One region of the Aeromicrobium sp. A1-2 genome, then DNA from elsewhere that is predicted to be linked to it. Evidence: predicted binding sites of a transcription regulator. Region 1 holds the regulator's gene; each other region holds the start of a gene.
What was found. The regulator LexA, encoded in region 1, represses DNA repair genes until DNA is damaged. The targets are predictions, from matches to a motif close to TCGAACANNTGTTCGA.

Region 2: a site for LexA is predicted at 1,490-1,505, ahead of C6I20_RS04925 (HNH endonuclease signature motif containing protein). Genes of this name have one in related genera too.
Region 3: a site for LexA is predicted at 1,449-1,464, ahead of C6I20_RS15040 (HNH endonuclease signature motif containing protein). Genes of this name have one in related genera too.
Region 4: a site for LexA is predicted at 1,764-1,779, ahead of C6I20_RS05080 (DUF222 domain-containing protein). Genes of this name have one in related genera too.

Annotation. Positions count from the first base shown of each region.
Region 1 is NZ_CP027482.1:1,695,939-1,699,615, reverse strand. Features, by position in the region: gene C6I20_RS08225 (ATP-dependent DNA helicase) at 1-943, shown strand, start outside; gene galE (UDP-glucose 4-epimerase GalE) at 1,007-1,972, shown strand; gene lexA (transcriptional repressor LexA) at 1,982-2,704, opposite strand; gene C6I20_RS08210 (SDR family oxidoreductase) at 2,788-3,624, shown strand; gene C6I20_RS08205 (hypothetical protein) at 3,621-3,677, shown strand, end outside.
Region 2 is NZ_CP027482.1:1,005,749-1,009,425, forward strand. Features, by position in the region: gene C6I20_RS04920 (DUF3052 domain-containing protein) at 1-146, shown strand, start outside; gene C6I20_RS04925 (HNH endonuclease signature motif containing protein) at 161-1,474, opposite strand; gene C6I20_RS04930 (peroxiredoxin) at 1,654-2,115, shown strand; tRNA gene C6I20_RS04935 (tRNA-Val) at 2,278-2,351, shown strand; gene C6I20_RS04940 (hypothetical protein) at 2,492-3,595, shown strand.
Region 3 is NZ_CP027482.1:3,055,222-3,058,898, forward strand. Features, by position in the region: gene ppc (phosphoenolpyruvate carboxylase) at 1-77, opposite strand, end outside; gene C6I20_RS15040 (HNH endonuclease signature motif containing protein) at 179-1,435, opposite strand; gene C6I20_RS15045 (hypothetical protein) at 1,544-1,807, opposite strand; gene C6I20_RS15050 (MFS transporter) at 1,817-3,265, opposite strand; gene C6I20_RS15055 (hypothetical protein) at 3,390-3,644, opposite strand.
Region 4 is NZ_CP027482.1:1,031,552-1,035,228, forward strand. Features, by position in the region: gene panB (3-methyl-2-oxobutanoate hydroxymethyltransferase) at 1-142, opposite strand, end outside; gene C6I20_RS05075 (HNH endonuclease) at 492-881, opposite strand; gene C6I20_RS05080 (DUF222 domain-containing protein) at 881-1,750, opposite strand; gene C6I20_RS05085 (NAD+ synthase) at 1,858-3,609, opposite strand.

The DNA of each region.
Region 1 (3,677 bases):
CCGCCAGCAGGCGCGGGGCATGGTCGACGACGTCCGCAAGATCGCCGAACGGATGGCTGCCAAGGGCGAGACCGAAGTGCTCTGGATGAGCGACAACCGCGGCAACAAGCAGCTGCACATTGCGCCGATCGACGTCTCGGCAAGCCTGCGCGACAAGCTCTTCGGCGGCAAGACCGTGGTGCTGACCAGCGCGACCCTCCAACTCGGCGGCGGCTTCGACCCCGTGGCCCGTTCGTTGGGACTCGAGCCGGGGGCCGACACGTGGAGCTCACTCGACGTCGGATCGCCATTCGACTATCGCAAGCAGGGCATGCTCTACGTCGCCAAGGGCCTGCCGCTGCCGGGCCGCGACGGGTTGGAGGAGGCACAGCTCGCCGAGATCACCTCACTGGTCGAGGCAGCCGGCGGCCGCACTCTCGGCCTGTTCTCGTCGCGTCGGGCCGCGGAGAAGGCGGCCGAAGAGGTGCGCGAACGACTGCCCGACATCGACATCTGGTGCCAAGGCGACGCCCAGCTGCCCGAGCTCGCCAGACGCTTCGCCGAGACGCCGAGCACGTGCCTGTTCGGCACGCTGAGCCTGTGGCAGGGCGTCGACCTGCCGGGCGACACCTGTCAGCTGGTCATCATCGATCGGATCCCGTTCCCCCGCCCTGACGACCCGCTGATGAGCGCCCGCCAACGGTTGGTCGAGAAGCGTGGCGGCAACGGGTTCATGAGCGTCGCCGCCAGTCACGCGGCACTGCTGCTGGCGCAGGGCACGGGGCGGCTGATCCGGCGCGCGACCGACAAGGGTGTTGTCGCGATCCTCGATCCCCGCATCGTGACGGCCCGATACGGCTCGTTCCTGGCCGCCTCCCTTCCGGACATGTGGCGGACGACCGATCGTGAGATCGCCCTCGCCGCACTACGCCGCCTTGACGAGGCCGCTCGTGCTGACGCGTGAGGCTCGGCGACCCCGGCAGACCCTCGCTTCACAGGCCGGCCGCCTTGCTGGCACGCTGGTGAAATGAGCGTCCTCGTCACCGGCGGTGCCGGATACATCGGTTCGCACGTCGTGCGGGCACTGAGCATGGCCGGGCTCGAGTGTGTCGTGGTCGACGACCTCTCGAGCGGGCACCGCGAGTTCGTCCCGGCGGAGGTCGATTTCGTCGACACGACGATCCTCGACAGCACCTTGATGGCCAAGGTCATGGTCGAGCGCGAGATCGAGGCCGTCGTCCACCTCGCGGGGTTCAAGTACGCCGGGGTGTCGGTGCAGCGTCCCCTGCACACGTACGAGCAGAACGTGCAGGGCACCGTGAGCCTGTTGCAGGCGATGCACGAGTCCGACGTCGACAAGATCGTGTTCTCCTCGAGCGCGGCGGTCTACGGCACGCCCGACGTCGACATCGTCACTGAGGCGACGCCGACCGCGCCTGAGTCACCGTATGGCGAGAGCAAGCTGATCGGCGAGTGGCTGCTGCGAGACGCGGCGCGTGCCTTCCCGTTGCATCACACATCGCTGCGCTACTTCAACGTCGTCGGCTCGGCGGTGCCTGAGCTCTACGACACCAGCCCGCACAACTTGTTCCCACTGGTCATCGAGGCGCTGGTGGAGGGGCGGACGCCGCGCATCAACGGCACTGACTACCCGACACCGGACGGCACCTGTGAGCGCGACTACATCCATGTGGCCGATCTGGCCGAGGCGCACGTCGTGGCGGCGAAGAAGCTGCTCGCGGGCGTCGGGCTCGAGCCGGTCTACAACCTCGGCAGCGGCGACGGTGTGTCGGTGCGCGAGATCATGGACGCGGTGGCCCAGGCGAGCGGCATCCCGTTCGAGCCTGAGGTTGGCGACCGTCGGCCGGGTGACCCCGCGCGGATCGTGGCGTCCGGGGAGATCGCGGCGCGCGACCTCGACTGGCAGATGCGCCACTCGCTGATCGAGATGGTCCGTAGTGCGTGGGACGCCCGTACTCGTCCCACCGCGTGACGAACAGGGTCAGACGCGGCGCAGGACCGCGGTGACCTTGCCGAGGATCGTGGCGTGGGTGCCGTCGATGGGGGAGTAGTCGGCATTGTGCGGAAGCAGCCAGACCTGGCCGTCCTTGCGCTGCAGCGTCTTGACCGTCGCCTCGCCGTCGAGCATCGCTGCGACGATCTCGCCGTTCTCGGCGTCGGGCTGCTGGCGGATCACGACATAGTCGCCGCTGCAGATCGCTGCGTCGATCATCGAGTCGCCGGAGACCTCGAGCAGGAACAGGGTGCCGTCGCCCACGAGCGACTTGGGCAGCGGGAAGATCTCCTCGACCCGCTCCTCGGCCAGGATCGGACCACCGGCCGCTATGCGACCGACCAGCGGCACATTGGTTGCGATCGGCATGGCATCGCCGATGCCGGTCTCGTCGAAGGTGCTCTCGGGTGAGCTGCTCATCGAGCGGCGAGCGGCCATGACGTCCGGCAGGAAGATCTCCAGCGCCCGCGGCCGGTTGGGATCGCGCTTGACGTAGCCGAGTGCCTCGAGCGCGCGCAGCTGGTGCGCGACCGAAGACGTGCTGGTCAGACCGACGGCTGCGCCGATCTCACGCATGCTGGGCGGGTAGCCTCGGGTCTCGATCTCGTCGCGCAGGAACTCCAGCACCTTGCGCTGGCGGGCGGTCAGCCCGGTCGAGTCGGCCGGCCCGTCCGGGAGCTCGGTGACTTCGGCGTTGCGGTCATCACTCATGATCGAAGACTAACCCCGAACACGCCCCCAGTTCAAACATATGTTCGATGGCGTGTCGCGGGCGGCGCATCTAGGTTGGTGCAGTGTCGAAGCCCCTCGTGAAGCCCGGAAGTCCCAGATCAGCCGTCGTGACCGGAGCCGGACGGGGGATAGGTAGGGCCATCGCCGTCGAGCTCATGGGCCGCGGGTACGACGTCGTCGTGACCGATGTCGACGGCGCTGCGGCCGAGCAGACCGCCCTCGAGATCGGCGCAGCGCTGGGTCTCGTGCTCGATGTCACGGACCCTGAGGCCAACCGCGACGTTGCAGCCCGCGCCTGCGAGATCGCACCACTGGGGGCGTGGGTCTGCAATGCCGGTGTCGGCATCGACGGCGAGCTGACCGCACTGTCGATCAGCCAGGTTCGCACGATGGTCGACGTCAACGTGCTGGGCGTCATGTGGGGCGTACGCGCCGCGGCCGACACGTTCCGCGGACAGGCCGTGGGTGGCGTCAAGGGTGGCGAGATCGGCATCCTCGCGTCGCTCAGCTCGCACGCACCGGTCCCGGGCCTGAGCGTCTACGCAGCGACCAAGGCTGCCGTGCTTTCGCTGGCAACCTCCGTGGCCGCCGAACTGCGCGGTGACAAGATTGGGGTGCACGCGGTGTGTCCCGATGGCACCGACACCGCGATGGTCGACGGATTCGACGTCGACGGTGGAGCGCGCGAAGCCTTGGCCGCGGGAGTCATGCTGACTCCCGCCCACGTGGCACGCGAGCTCGTCGACATGTTCGGCACCCGACGCGTCTACCGGACGCTCCCGGCCTGGCGTGGTGTGCTCGGCCGGATCGGGACACTGTCGCCCGCCGGATTCATGTACGCGGATCCGATGATGCGCCGCCTCGGAGCGCGCCGACTCAAGAAGGCCGGTGCGCGATGAGCTATCTGGTCGTGGGCACCCGCGCCGCGGACGGGTGGTCGATCGAGGTCCGC
Region 2 (3,677 bases), 690 kb from region 1:
TGTTCACGCCCAAGGTTGGCCGCGAGGGATACGTCCCGGGCGCTGACGTGGTGGAGGCAGCACCCATCGCGGGTCTGTCGACGACCACGACGGCGTCGGCCTCCGACGAGTGGGCATCGACGAGGCTGACCGCGCACAAGCGCTGAGCTCGGCTAATGACCTAGGGTCGCCACCGGTGATTGCGCCGCCAGATCGTTGATCTCGGTGCGCGATATTCGGGGTGACCGTCGCGATCCGAGAATCGGATCGCCCATCCGTCCTGATGGACGGTGCGATGGTGGTGTGCGCAGATCAGCACGCCTTCGGCCAGGATTGTGGTCTGCCCGACTGCGAACGGCGTCCTGGCGTGGTGTGCCTCGCACCATCCGGGTGGGCGGTCGCAGCCCGGGAACGAGCAGCCGCCATCGCGACGCTCCATGGCGCGCCGCTGGACGACCGTGAACGCACGCTTCTCGGCGCCGTGATCGAGGGGGAGCGACGCCCCTCCGAAGACTTGCGGGATGAGTCCGAGGTTGCAGGCCATCTGACGGGCCTGCCCGGCAGAGATGCGGGTGCCGGTCGAGAGGGTTGCGGCTCGAACACCGTTGACGAGGGTTTCATAGTCGAGCGCCACCATGAGGGTGGCGCCGACACCGCCACGCCCTGGCAGCTGGTCGGCCGGCAGGTGGCCGCAGAGCTCGGCGAATCCGAGGCCCTGGCGGGTGCGCGCGATGAGGTCGCGGTCGTAGTAGGACGCCGCGGCTGGAGTCGCGTCGTGAAGATGATCGCGCCGTGGGGCGGAGATCGCCTCGATAGCGGTGCGGAGCATGTCGGCCTGGGCATCGGGTAGGACGAAGCTGCCCCGGTGGGTGCCGTCGCGGTTGTCGACCATCCAGAATTCCGACCGTTTCCAAGCTGACTTCTCCCGGGACTCGAGCGACTCGTTTTCGTGAGCGTCGACCTCAGGCTTGGGCTTGAACTGATCGGTGATTCGCAATGACCTCGACCGCAGGTCCTTGAGGCTGAGCCGGGAGGCATCACCGATCAGCCGGTCCTCGCACCGGTGCTTGTGCTCGTCGAGGGTGTCGTCCGGCAGGTCGGAGATGGCTCCGGCGATGATCGCAGCTTGAGCGGCACCAATGTCTCCGCGCGCCAACGCGTCCTCGGTGCGGCCCGCTGCCCGCAGCGTCTCGCCCATGCGCACAGCCGACTCGGCCGAACGACGGTCACCGCCGAATGCCCCGGCGAGCATCGCTCCGGTCGAGGTTGCGCCCTTGCGCTTCGCGTAGTCGGAGTGGTCGAGCGATCGGGCAGCAGCCACGAGCTGCGCCCTGACCCGGGCCTCGATCCGCATCAGTCGTTCGCTCAGCGCGGCGATCGTGGCCGGCTCGAGGTTTTCCCACGCGTCGATCGGCATGCGGTCGAGCGCGCCGCCGATGTCTTCGACACCACGCGTTAGCGGGTGGGGGAGGGGGGTGGCGAGAGCGGCAGACATGATCCTCGCAGCGACTAGAACGTATGTTCGATTCTAGCATCGAAGGAGCGGCGGCGTCAAGGAGTAATAGTCTGAAATATGTTGCTATTCCAGTGCGATATGAGGCGCGCCTCCAGTGGCTCGATCCTGCGCGCAGCCTCCGGCAAGCCGCCTCGGGTGGTCGCACCTAGGCTGATCGCATGACTCTCGACATCGGCTCTGCCGCCCCTGATTTCACCCTCAAGAACCAGCACGGCGAGGACGTCTCGCTCTCGTCATTCCGAGGTGACAAGAACGTCGTCCTGGTGTTCTTCCCGTTCGCGTTCAGCGGCATCTGCACTGGTGAGCTCTGCGAGCTCCGCGACAACCTCGGCGACTTCGAGTCCGATGGCGCCGAGATCCTGGCGATCTCGTGCGACCACTTCTTCTCCAACCGCGCATTCGCGGATCGTGACGGATACAAGTTCTCGATCCTCAGCGACTTCTGGCCGCACGGGGAGGTCTCTCGTGTGTACGGCACGTTCAACGAGGGTGCCGGAGCCCCCAATCGCGGCACGTATGTGATCGATCGCGAGGGCATCCTGCGCTGGAAAATCGAGAACGGCATCCCCGATGCGCGCGACCTGTCGGCCTATCGCGCGGCGTTGGCTGAGATTTCCTGAAATCTTCCGCAATAACCTGCGCGCTCGACGGCCCGTGAGGTTTGATTAAGCCCACGCGGCTGCCAGGGACCCGAGACCTTGGCAGCTGCGGTTCTTTTTGTCCCGGCTCCCTGTGGATGAGGGTGGTTGCCGGCGCTTGCGGTATCGTTCCGCTGGTCCTGAGGGCGAATAGCTCAGTTGGTTAGAGCATCCGGTTTACACCCGGAAGGTCGGGGGTTCGAGTCCCTCTTCGCCCACTTGCTTTCGTCGGTCGCAACCATGGCTGTCCTGGTCGACCGCAGAAGGGTGAGTCCTTCCTGGCCTGCGCCCAGCTTGCCGATGGGGCGGCGTTCCAAATTCCCAACAAACGGGACATCTGCTGCTCTATCTTTGGCCCGTGACCATGAAGGTAGGAGCAACGCAGCAGGACGTTCTCAAGGACGGCCGCCACCGCACCCGGGTGCGCGCGACGTTCTCCGACGGCACTCATCGCGATCTCACGTTCGTGACTCGGGACAACATCCCCTTCGTGAAGACCAACAAGGGCGACATCTGGTTGCCGACCATGCTGGTGGTGGCGATGCGCCGTGGTGAGGACCTTGAGCTCACTGATCCGATTTCCGAGCGTGCCGTCGCGATCAACCGTGTTCAGGACATCCTGACGACGTGGTACTCGCGGCGTATGAAGCGCGTGGAGGTGCAGGCACCTCCCGCTCAGAGCAACCGCCGGCGGCTGCTCGCATCTCCCGAGCGGTTGACGGGGACGTGCTTCACCGGCGGCGTGGACTCCTTCTACAGCTTGACCAAGAACCAGGACCGCGTCGGAGCGATCGTCTATGGGTTCGGTCTAGACGTGCCGTTGCGTGAGACTGCGGCCATCGAGCGCACTACTTCACTGCTTGAGCAGGTCGCCGCAGAGAGCGGCAAGCAGCTCCTCACCGCCAGGACGACGATCCGAAAGTTCCTGGCGCCAGACACCCGCTGGGGCAGCGAAGCCCACGGCGCGGCCCTCGCCAGCCTCGGGACCCTGTTCTCTCCCGTCATCGATCGGATTCTGGTGCCCGCGACCCACAGCTACGCGACCGGCCAGAAGTGGGGTTCGCATCCCCTGCTCGACGATCTCTGGTCCACCCGCCGACTCATCGTCGAACATGACGGCGCCGAGGCTGGCCGTGCACTGAAGACGTCGCTGATCGCTGACAACCCGGTTGCTCAGCGGCACCTTCGTGTCTGCTACATGGAATTCGCCACGATGAATTGCTGTCGCTGCCTCAAATGCCTGCGCACGATGGCGAATCTCGCCGCGGTGGACCGGCTGGACAGCTTCCCGACGTTTCACGAGCCGCTCGACCTCCAGCGGCTGGGCTCGTACGAGCTGCGCCGGGGCAATGCCGTGAACCAGATTCGTGACCTTCACAACTTCGTCCGCCGCACCCCGGGGAAGGAGGACATCACCGAGACTCTCGCGGGGATGCTTCAACGCGTGGGCGTCGCCAAGTAGGTAGGGAAAACCCTGGTCTCCGGGCAAACTGCCCCGCCACGGCATGAATGCTTCGTACTTCCAGGTCGACTCTCCAAACGAA
Region 3 (3,677 bases), 1.4 Mb from region 1:
CCGAATGACGCAGCGTCTGGCTGGCGGCGGTCGGACTCGAGGATCTCTTCGGTGGTCAAGCGGCTCTGAGGCGTCACGCGTCTAGTCTGCCTCGCGAATGTTGCGTCCGTATGTTCGGATGACGACTGTTCCCTGCGAGCGGGTCGGCGTGCGTGCCTGTGGGCCGCCGGACGTGTGGTCAGGCGGCTTGGCGGTAGTTGCTTCGTCGTCGGCGTCGGAGGGTGCGGCCGGCTTTGGTGGTGAAGGTGAATCCGTCGACCGCGTTGCCGGTGATGTTGAGACGACCACGGTGCAGCAGATGATGGCAGCGGGTGCACAGTCCGACCAGGAGGTCGAGGTCTGTCGGTCCGCCCAACGACCACCAGATGCTGTGGTGGATCTCCAGGTGGGTGTGGTGGCAGCCCGGCGTCGCGCACACCCCGTGTTGACGGGCGATGACCGACCTGCGTTGCAGCAGGTTGGGTTGGTACTTCGCGGTGCCGGCGTTCAGCACCTGCGCCTGGCGGTCGCTGCCGCCGTTTTTCATCAGGAACGCGGTGAAGTCACTGACACACAGCAAATACATCAACAGGTTTGGTCCGATCGCGCCATGTCCGGCGAGCTTGGCGGGTTCGGTGGCGGGCATCGGGTCGGGGATCAGGTGTGGGTTCTCGGTCGTGGCCTTCACATGCGAAGCAGCCGCTTCCAAGGTGTCGGCGTCCACGAACACCGACAGGTGCGGTTTGACGCCCTTGTCGGAGGGGAGCCCGTTGCCCAGGATGTCGGTCAACAGGTCATCGAGCCCCTGGACCCGGCGCTGCGCACCCGTTCGGGTGTCCTCGGCATCGTGTGGTGCCGACACGGAGTCCAGGACCTTCTTGAGCTTGGCGCCAGTCACGGTGTTGAGGAAACCCGTGACGTGCCAGCCGTCGGGGAGGGCGTCTACGGCGATGTCTTCCTTGTCCATGCCCCGCTCCCACGCATCGTCGAGATCTTCGGGATGGATCGTGTCCTTCAAGTGTTTGACGGCCTCGAAAAGCTCGGCCGGCTCATGGTGGGAGGCGACGTCGACGAGCACGTCCTCGAACTGGCGCATCGGCTCCAACCCCACATGGCGTAGTCCATAGACGAACACCCGCACATGGGCGGCGCTGATCTGCCCCGACATAGCTGCGCCGGCCATCAGCGGCAGGTCCCGCAAAGCAACCACATTCTTGACCAACACCGTGGCCTGACCCGGGTTGAGCCGCAACTGGTTGCGGACCCACGTGTTCAACGTCGACGCGCCATCGATCTCGTAATCCTTCGACGCCTCCAGCTCGGCCAGCAACATCGCCTTGGCCGCATCCAAGGCGTCCTGCGCGCACTGGACCGCCCGGATCTTGTCCCGCACGTCACCCGACGACAGCACCTGCGCGGCGGTGCGCATCGCGTCGATCGTCGGGTGGGAATTCATGCCTCCATACTACTCGAACACACGTTCGAAGACAAGACTTTTCCACTGAAATTCAAGCAGATTATGGATGTCCGAGCCGAGTGCAACAATGGCCACGAGGACTGTACGTCAGGCGAGAAGTCGCCACAGTTGCCAGGCCAGGACACCCACGCCGAGCACTCGCCGGAACGGAGTGGCTCCGCGCAACAGCTCGTCCAGACCCCACACCACCAGCGCGCCGGAGCCGATCCAGCGCAGCTCGGCATCGCGTCCGTCGTACGGGCTCCAGCGCGCGACCGTGGCGAAGATGAAGACCCAGATCGCGGCATTGGGCGCCTGGAACAGCACGAGTCGGCCCGACCCGTCGCGGAAGAAGGTGGCGGAGTGGCTCACACCGTGATCCTAGGCGTCGATCGACTCACGCACAGATCCAGCGGACGGCTCCTGCTCGAGGTCGTCCTCGTACTGCTTGCCGGAGACACGCGGGATCGCCAGGCCCGCCAGCGCGGCGAGCAGCAGCGCGCCACCGAGCAGTGCGAAACCGGCCGTGTAGCCGATCTCCTTGGGGAAGCCACTGGGCAGGAAGTGCGCCGTGACGATGCTGGCCATGATCGCCGTGCCGATCGAGCCGCCGATCGTACGGATGTTGGCGTTCATGCCGCTGGCGACGCCGGTCTGCTCCGGGGGAACCGCGCCGACGATCAGGCCCGCGAGGCAGGCGAACGCCAGGCCGATGCCCAGGCCGACGATCCCGTTGGACACGTAGACCTGCCACCGCTCGGCGTGGAAGAACGCCAGCATGAACATGCCACCCGAGCCGAGGGCTGCGCCGAACACGACGACGGCCTTGGGACCCACCCGCCGCGCGATCGATGCCGCGATGAGTCCGGCGATGAACGTCGCGATGGCCGACGGCAGCATCAGGATGCCCGAGTCTGTGACGCTCGACCCGAATCCGTAGCCGTTGGCGGTCGGCGTCTGGTTGAACTGCGGGATGAACCCGAACGACGCGTACATGCCGACGCCGACGAGCAGGGCCACGAGGTTCGTCGTCCACACACCCGGCAGGCGCATCATCCGCATGTCGATCAGGGGGGAGGCCGAGCGCTGCTCGACGCGGATCCACGTCACGACTAGGACGGCCGACAGCACCAGGAGCCCAATGGTCCGCGAGGATCCCCAGCCCCACTTGGGCGCCTCGCTGAGCGCGAGAAGGAGGGCGATCAGCCAGGACGACAGCAGCACCGCGGGCAGCAACGAGATGCGGCCCGGCGTACGGACCGGCGACTCCGGCACCAGGAAGACCGCGGCCACGGCGGCGACCAGCGTCACGATGAACGGCAGCCAGAACAGCCAGTGATAGCCCAGTCCGGAGACGATCGGTCCGGCCAGCACGATGCCGGCACCGAAGCCGACGGCCAGCAGCGAGGACACGACGCTCACGGCCCCACCGACCTTGTGGTGGGGGAATTCGTCGCGGATGATGCCGAACGCCAGCGGCAGCACGCCACCGCCGATGCCCTGGATGACCCGGGCGAAGATCAGCACACCGATGCTGGTCGCCAACGCAGCGAGGAGCGAGCCGAGCGACAGCGCGACCAGCGACAGGACGAGCAGGCGCTGCTTGCCGTACGCGTCGCCGAGCCGGCCCATGATCGGCGTGAACACCGACGCCGAGATCAGATAGGCGGTCAGGACCCACGTCACGGTCGTCTGGTCAGTGTTGAGCTGCTGCTCGATCTCGGCCAGCACCGGGACGGTCAAGGACTGCATGAGCGAGTACGACGACACCGCGACGGCAAGGACGACGAAGGTCAGCCAGTAATGCGTGCGTCGGGTCGACGTGGACACAGGGATACTCCAGAGATGTTCTTCGGTTGGGCGCGGACCGAGATCATTGCTCCGCGCAACCAACCATACGGAGTCATCCTCCGGATCGCTATGTCCAGATCACGTGCGTCTGGTCACCCCAGGCTCAGCCTTCAGCGAGCACGACCACCCGGTCGGCCGGGGTGACCGCGAACAGCGCAGACTTCGCCGGGTTGACGTAGACGCCGTACGCCGACTCCGGATCGTCGGACTCCGCCGAGACCCGATAGCCGATCGCGGTCTCACCGCGCCGAGCCGCGGCCTCGGCCTCGTCGCATACGAAAGCGCACCGCCGGCCGTGACGTAGTGCTCGGCGGGTCGCAGAGGCCTTGGTCCGTCCGCTGGCAGCGCTCTGCTTCATCGACCTGACCGTGCGCTGCCGCAGCCGTTGACC
Region 4 (3,677 bases), 660 kb from region 1:
ACGCCGTCAGCATCGTCCACTTCTCGCCTTGTTGCTTCATCTGCTGCAGGTGGTGAGTGCGGATGCGCTTGCGGGTCGCGGGCTTTGCGGCGGTAGATCCAGTGCCGTAGGGCGCAGTCTCTTCGGGGGTGGCATCGGCCATGGCAGATCTCCTTGTCGTCTCGCAGCTCCTCACGGAGTCCACGGATGGCCTCCAGCCTGCCAGATCCGCCGTCCTGTGGCCGGGAGTGTGAAGGAACTCATAGGGCTGGGCCGACCCGTCTGGGCCTGCCGGTGTCGTGGATCCAGCGGATGGCGATGCGGGCCGCTGCGTCGAGCCGACGTCATGGATCGGTGGATCTCTCGCCCATCCGAGCTCGGATGCCCTAGCAGCTCACCGCGCAGCCGCGGGATGGCCAACTGAGTCACCGCCCGACGAGTTCGAGCGGCCAAGCCCGCTTGTGTGTCCATGCTGCCGGTTCGGGCGTGCCGGTGGGCCGCCGGGCGTGTGGTCAGGCGGCTTGGCGGTAGTTGCTTCGTCGTCGGCGTCGGCGCAGGGTGCGGCCGGCTTTGGTGGTGAAGGTGAATCCGTCGACGGCGTTGCCGGTGATGTTGAGACGACCACGGTGCAGCAGATGATGGCATCTGGTGCAGAGTCCGACCAGGAGGTCGAGGTCTGTCGGTCCGCCCAACGACCACCAGATGCTGTGATGGATCTCCAGGTGGGTGTGGTGGCAGCCCGGCGTCGCGCACACACCGTGCTGGCGGGCGATGACCGACCTGCGTTGCAGCAGGTTCGGTTGGTACTTCGCGGTCCCGGCGTTGAGGATCTGAGCCTGGCGGTCGCTGCCGCCGTCCTTCATCAGGAATGCGGTGAAGTCACTGACACACAAGAAGTACATCAACAGGTTTGGTCCGATCGCACCGTGGCCGGCGAGCTTCGCCGGCCGTGTTGGCGGCATGTGGTCGGGATCAGGTGTGGGTTCTCGGTCGTGGCCTTCACATGCGAAGCAGCCGCTTCCAAGGTGTCGGCGTCCACGAACACCGACAGGTGCGGTTTGACGCCCTTGTCGGAGGGGAGCCCGTCGCCCAGGATGTCGGTCAACAGGTCATCCAGACCTTGGACCCGACGCTGCGCACCGGTGCGGGTGTCCTCGGCATCGTGCGGTGCCGAGACAGAGTCCAGGACCTTCTTCAACTTCGCCCCGGTGACCGTGTTGAGGAAACCAGTCACGTGCCAGCCGTCGGGCAAAGCGTCGACGGCGATGTCTTCTTTGTCCATGCCCCGTTCCCACGCATCGTCCAGATCCTCGGGATGGATCGTGTCCTTCAAATGCTTGACCGTCTCGAACAGTTCAGCCGGATCATGGTTGCGGGCGACGTCGACGAACACGTCCTCGAACTGGCGCATCGGCTCCAACCCCACATGCGCCAACCCATAGACGAACACCCGCACATGGGCGGCGCTGATCTGCCCCGACAGGGCTGCGCCGGCCATCAGCGGCAGGTCACGCAGAGCGACCACGTTCTTGACCAGCGAGGTGGCCTGGCCCGAGTTGAGCCGCAACTGGTTGCGGACCCAGGCATTCAACGTCGAGGCACCGTCGATCTCGTAGTCCTTCGTTGCGTCGATCTCGGCCAGAGCGACCGCCTTGGCAGCATCAAGGGCGTCTTGCGCCACCTGGATCGCGCGCGCCCGGTCCCTGGCATCCCCTGTGCGCAGCGCCTGAGCGGCAGTGCGCATCGCCGCGATCGTGGGTTCCGGATTCATACCTCCATCGTACTCGAACACGCGTTCGAGTGCAAGAGGCATTCGCTGCAATCAGAGAGAAAAAGTGCGTGTCAGCACCGATTGGAAGAATCGCCAGCAAGACCCGGCTACAGCTTCTCTCGCCAGCGATGTGTGATCGGCACGCGCCGGTCGCGGCCGAAGTTGCGGCGCGAGACCTTGGGTCCCGGCGGATACTGACGGCGCTTGTACTCCGCGCGGTCGACCAGCATGATGACGCGCTCGACGAGGGCGGGCTCGAAGCCCTCGGCGATGACAGCAGCCGAGCCGAGATCGCGCTCGACGTAGGCGTCGAGAACCGCGTCGAGCAGGTCGTACGGCGGCAGGGAGTCCGAGTCGAGCTGACCGGGACGGAGCTCGGCCGAAGGCTCCTTGGTGATCGTGCCCTCGGGGATCGGCGGAACCTCGCCGCGATCGGTCGCGGCCTGGTTGCGCCAGCGGGCCAGCTCCCACACCAGGGTCTTGGGCACGTCCTTGATCGGTGCGTACGCGCCGACGGCGTCGCCGTAGATCGTCGAGTAGCCGGTCGCGAGCTCGGACTTGTTGCCGCACGCCAGAACCAGGTGGCCGTGCTGGTTGGAAAGCCCCATCCAGATCACCGCACGGATACGGGCCTGCAGGTTCTCCTCGGCGAGGCCGTCCAGGTGCAGCGACTCCTGGTATGCGTCGAACATCGGCGCGATCGGGATCGTGTCGAGCGACAGCCCGGTGCGTTGGGCTTGCTCGGCAGCGTCGGACTTGGAGTGATCGGTCGACCAGGCGCTGGGGTTGGACACCCCGAACACGTTCTCGGGGCCGAGCGCGTCGACCGCGATCGCCGCCACCAGTGTCGAGTCGATCCCGCCGGACATGCCGAACAGCACCGAGGCGAAGCCGTTCTTGTGCACGTAGTCGCGTAGCCCCGTGACCAGCGCGGTCCAGATCTCCTCGTGCCGGGAGATGCGCTCGTGGTGGATCGTCGGCAGCGGCTCGTATGCGGCGAACGGCTCGGACGTCACGATGGTTCGCTTGATGGCCAGTCCGCCGAAGCGCTCGTTGACGTCGGGCATCGTGGGAGTCGCGGCCGGCAGGTCGAGATCGACGACGAGCAGCTCTGACTGGAACTGTCCGGACCGGCCCAGCACCGAGCCGGCTGCGTCGACGACGATCGAGTCGCCGTCGAAGACCAGCTCGTCCTGCCCGCCGACCAGGTTGACGTACGCCAGGACGCAGTCGCCCTCGGCGGCACGTCGGGCGCACAGCTCGAGGCGTACGTCGTCCTTGTCGGCCTCGTAGGGGGAGCCGTTCGGCACGACCAGCAGGGCCGCATCGGCAGCCTTCGCCGCTGCAGAGGGTCCGTCGCGCCACAAGTCCTCGCAGATCGCGAGCGCGACGTCGATGCCGCCGATCTGCACGATGTTGATCGTGTCGCCGGGAACGAAGTTGCGGATCTCGTCACCGACGCCGTAGTTCCAGAGGTGGTGCTTGGCCTGCCGGGCGACGATCCGGCCGCCGTGCATGACGCCGACCGAGTTGGTGGGTGCGTTCTTGGGGATGCCGAGCCCCTCGGTGACCCCCTCGGCCTGGTCGAGGAACCCGACGACGACGGCGAGGTCGCCGCAGCCCTCGTCCTGCAGCCGTACGGCGAGCGCTTCGGCAGCCGCGCGCGAGGCCCGGATCAGCGACGCACGCATCGCGAGGTCTTCGATCGGGTAGCCGGTCAGCATCATCTCGGGGAACACCACGAGGTGGACCCCCTGGGCGACGGCTTCCTTGCAACGCTCGACGACGATGTCGGCATTGCCGGCCAGGTCACCGACCGTGGCATTGACCTGGGCGAGGGCGAGACGGATCTGGGGCACGGCACGAGACTATCGCCATGTCGGGAGTGGCCGCGTCCGGCCGAAACTCCGTGTCGGCGCTCGCGGAT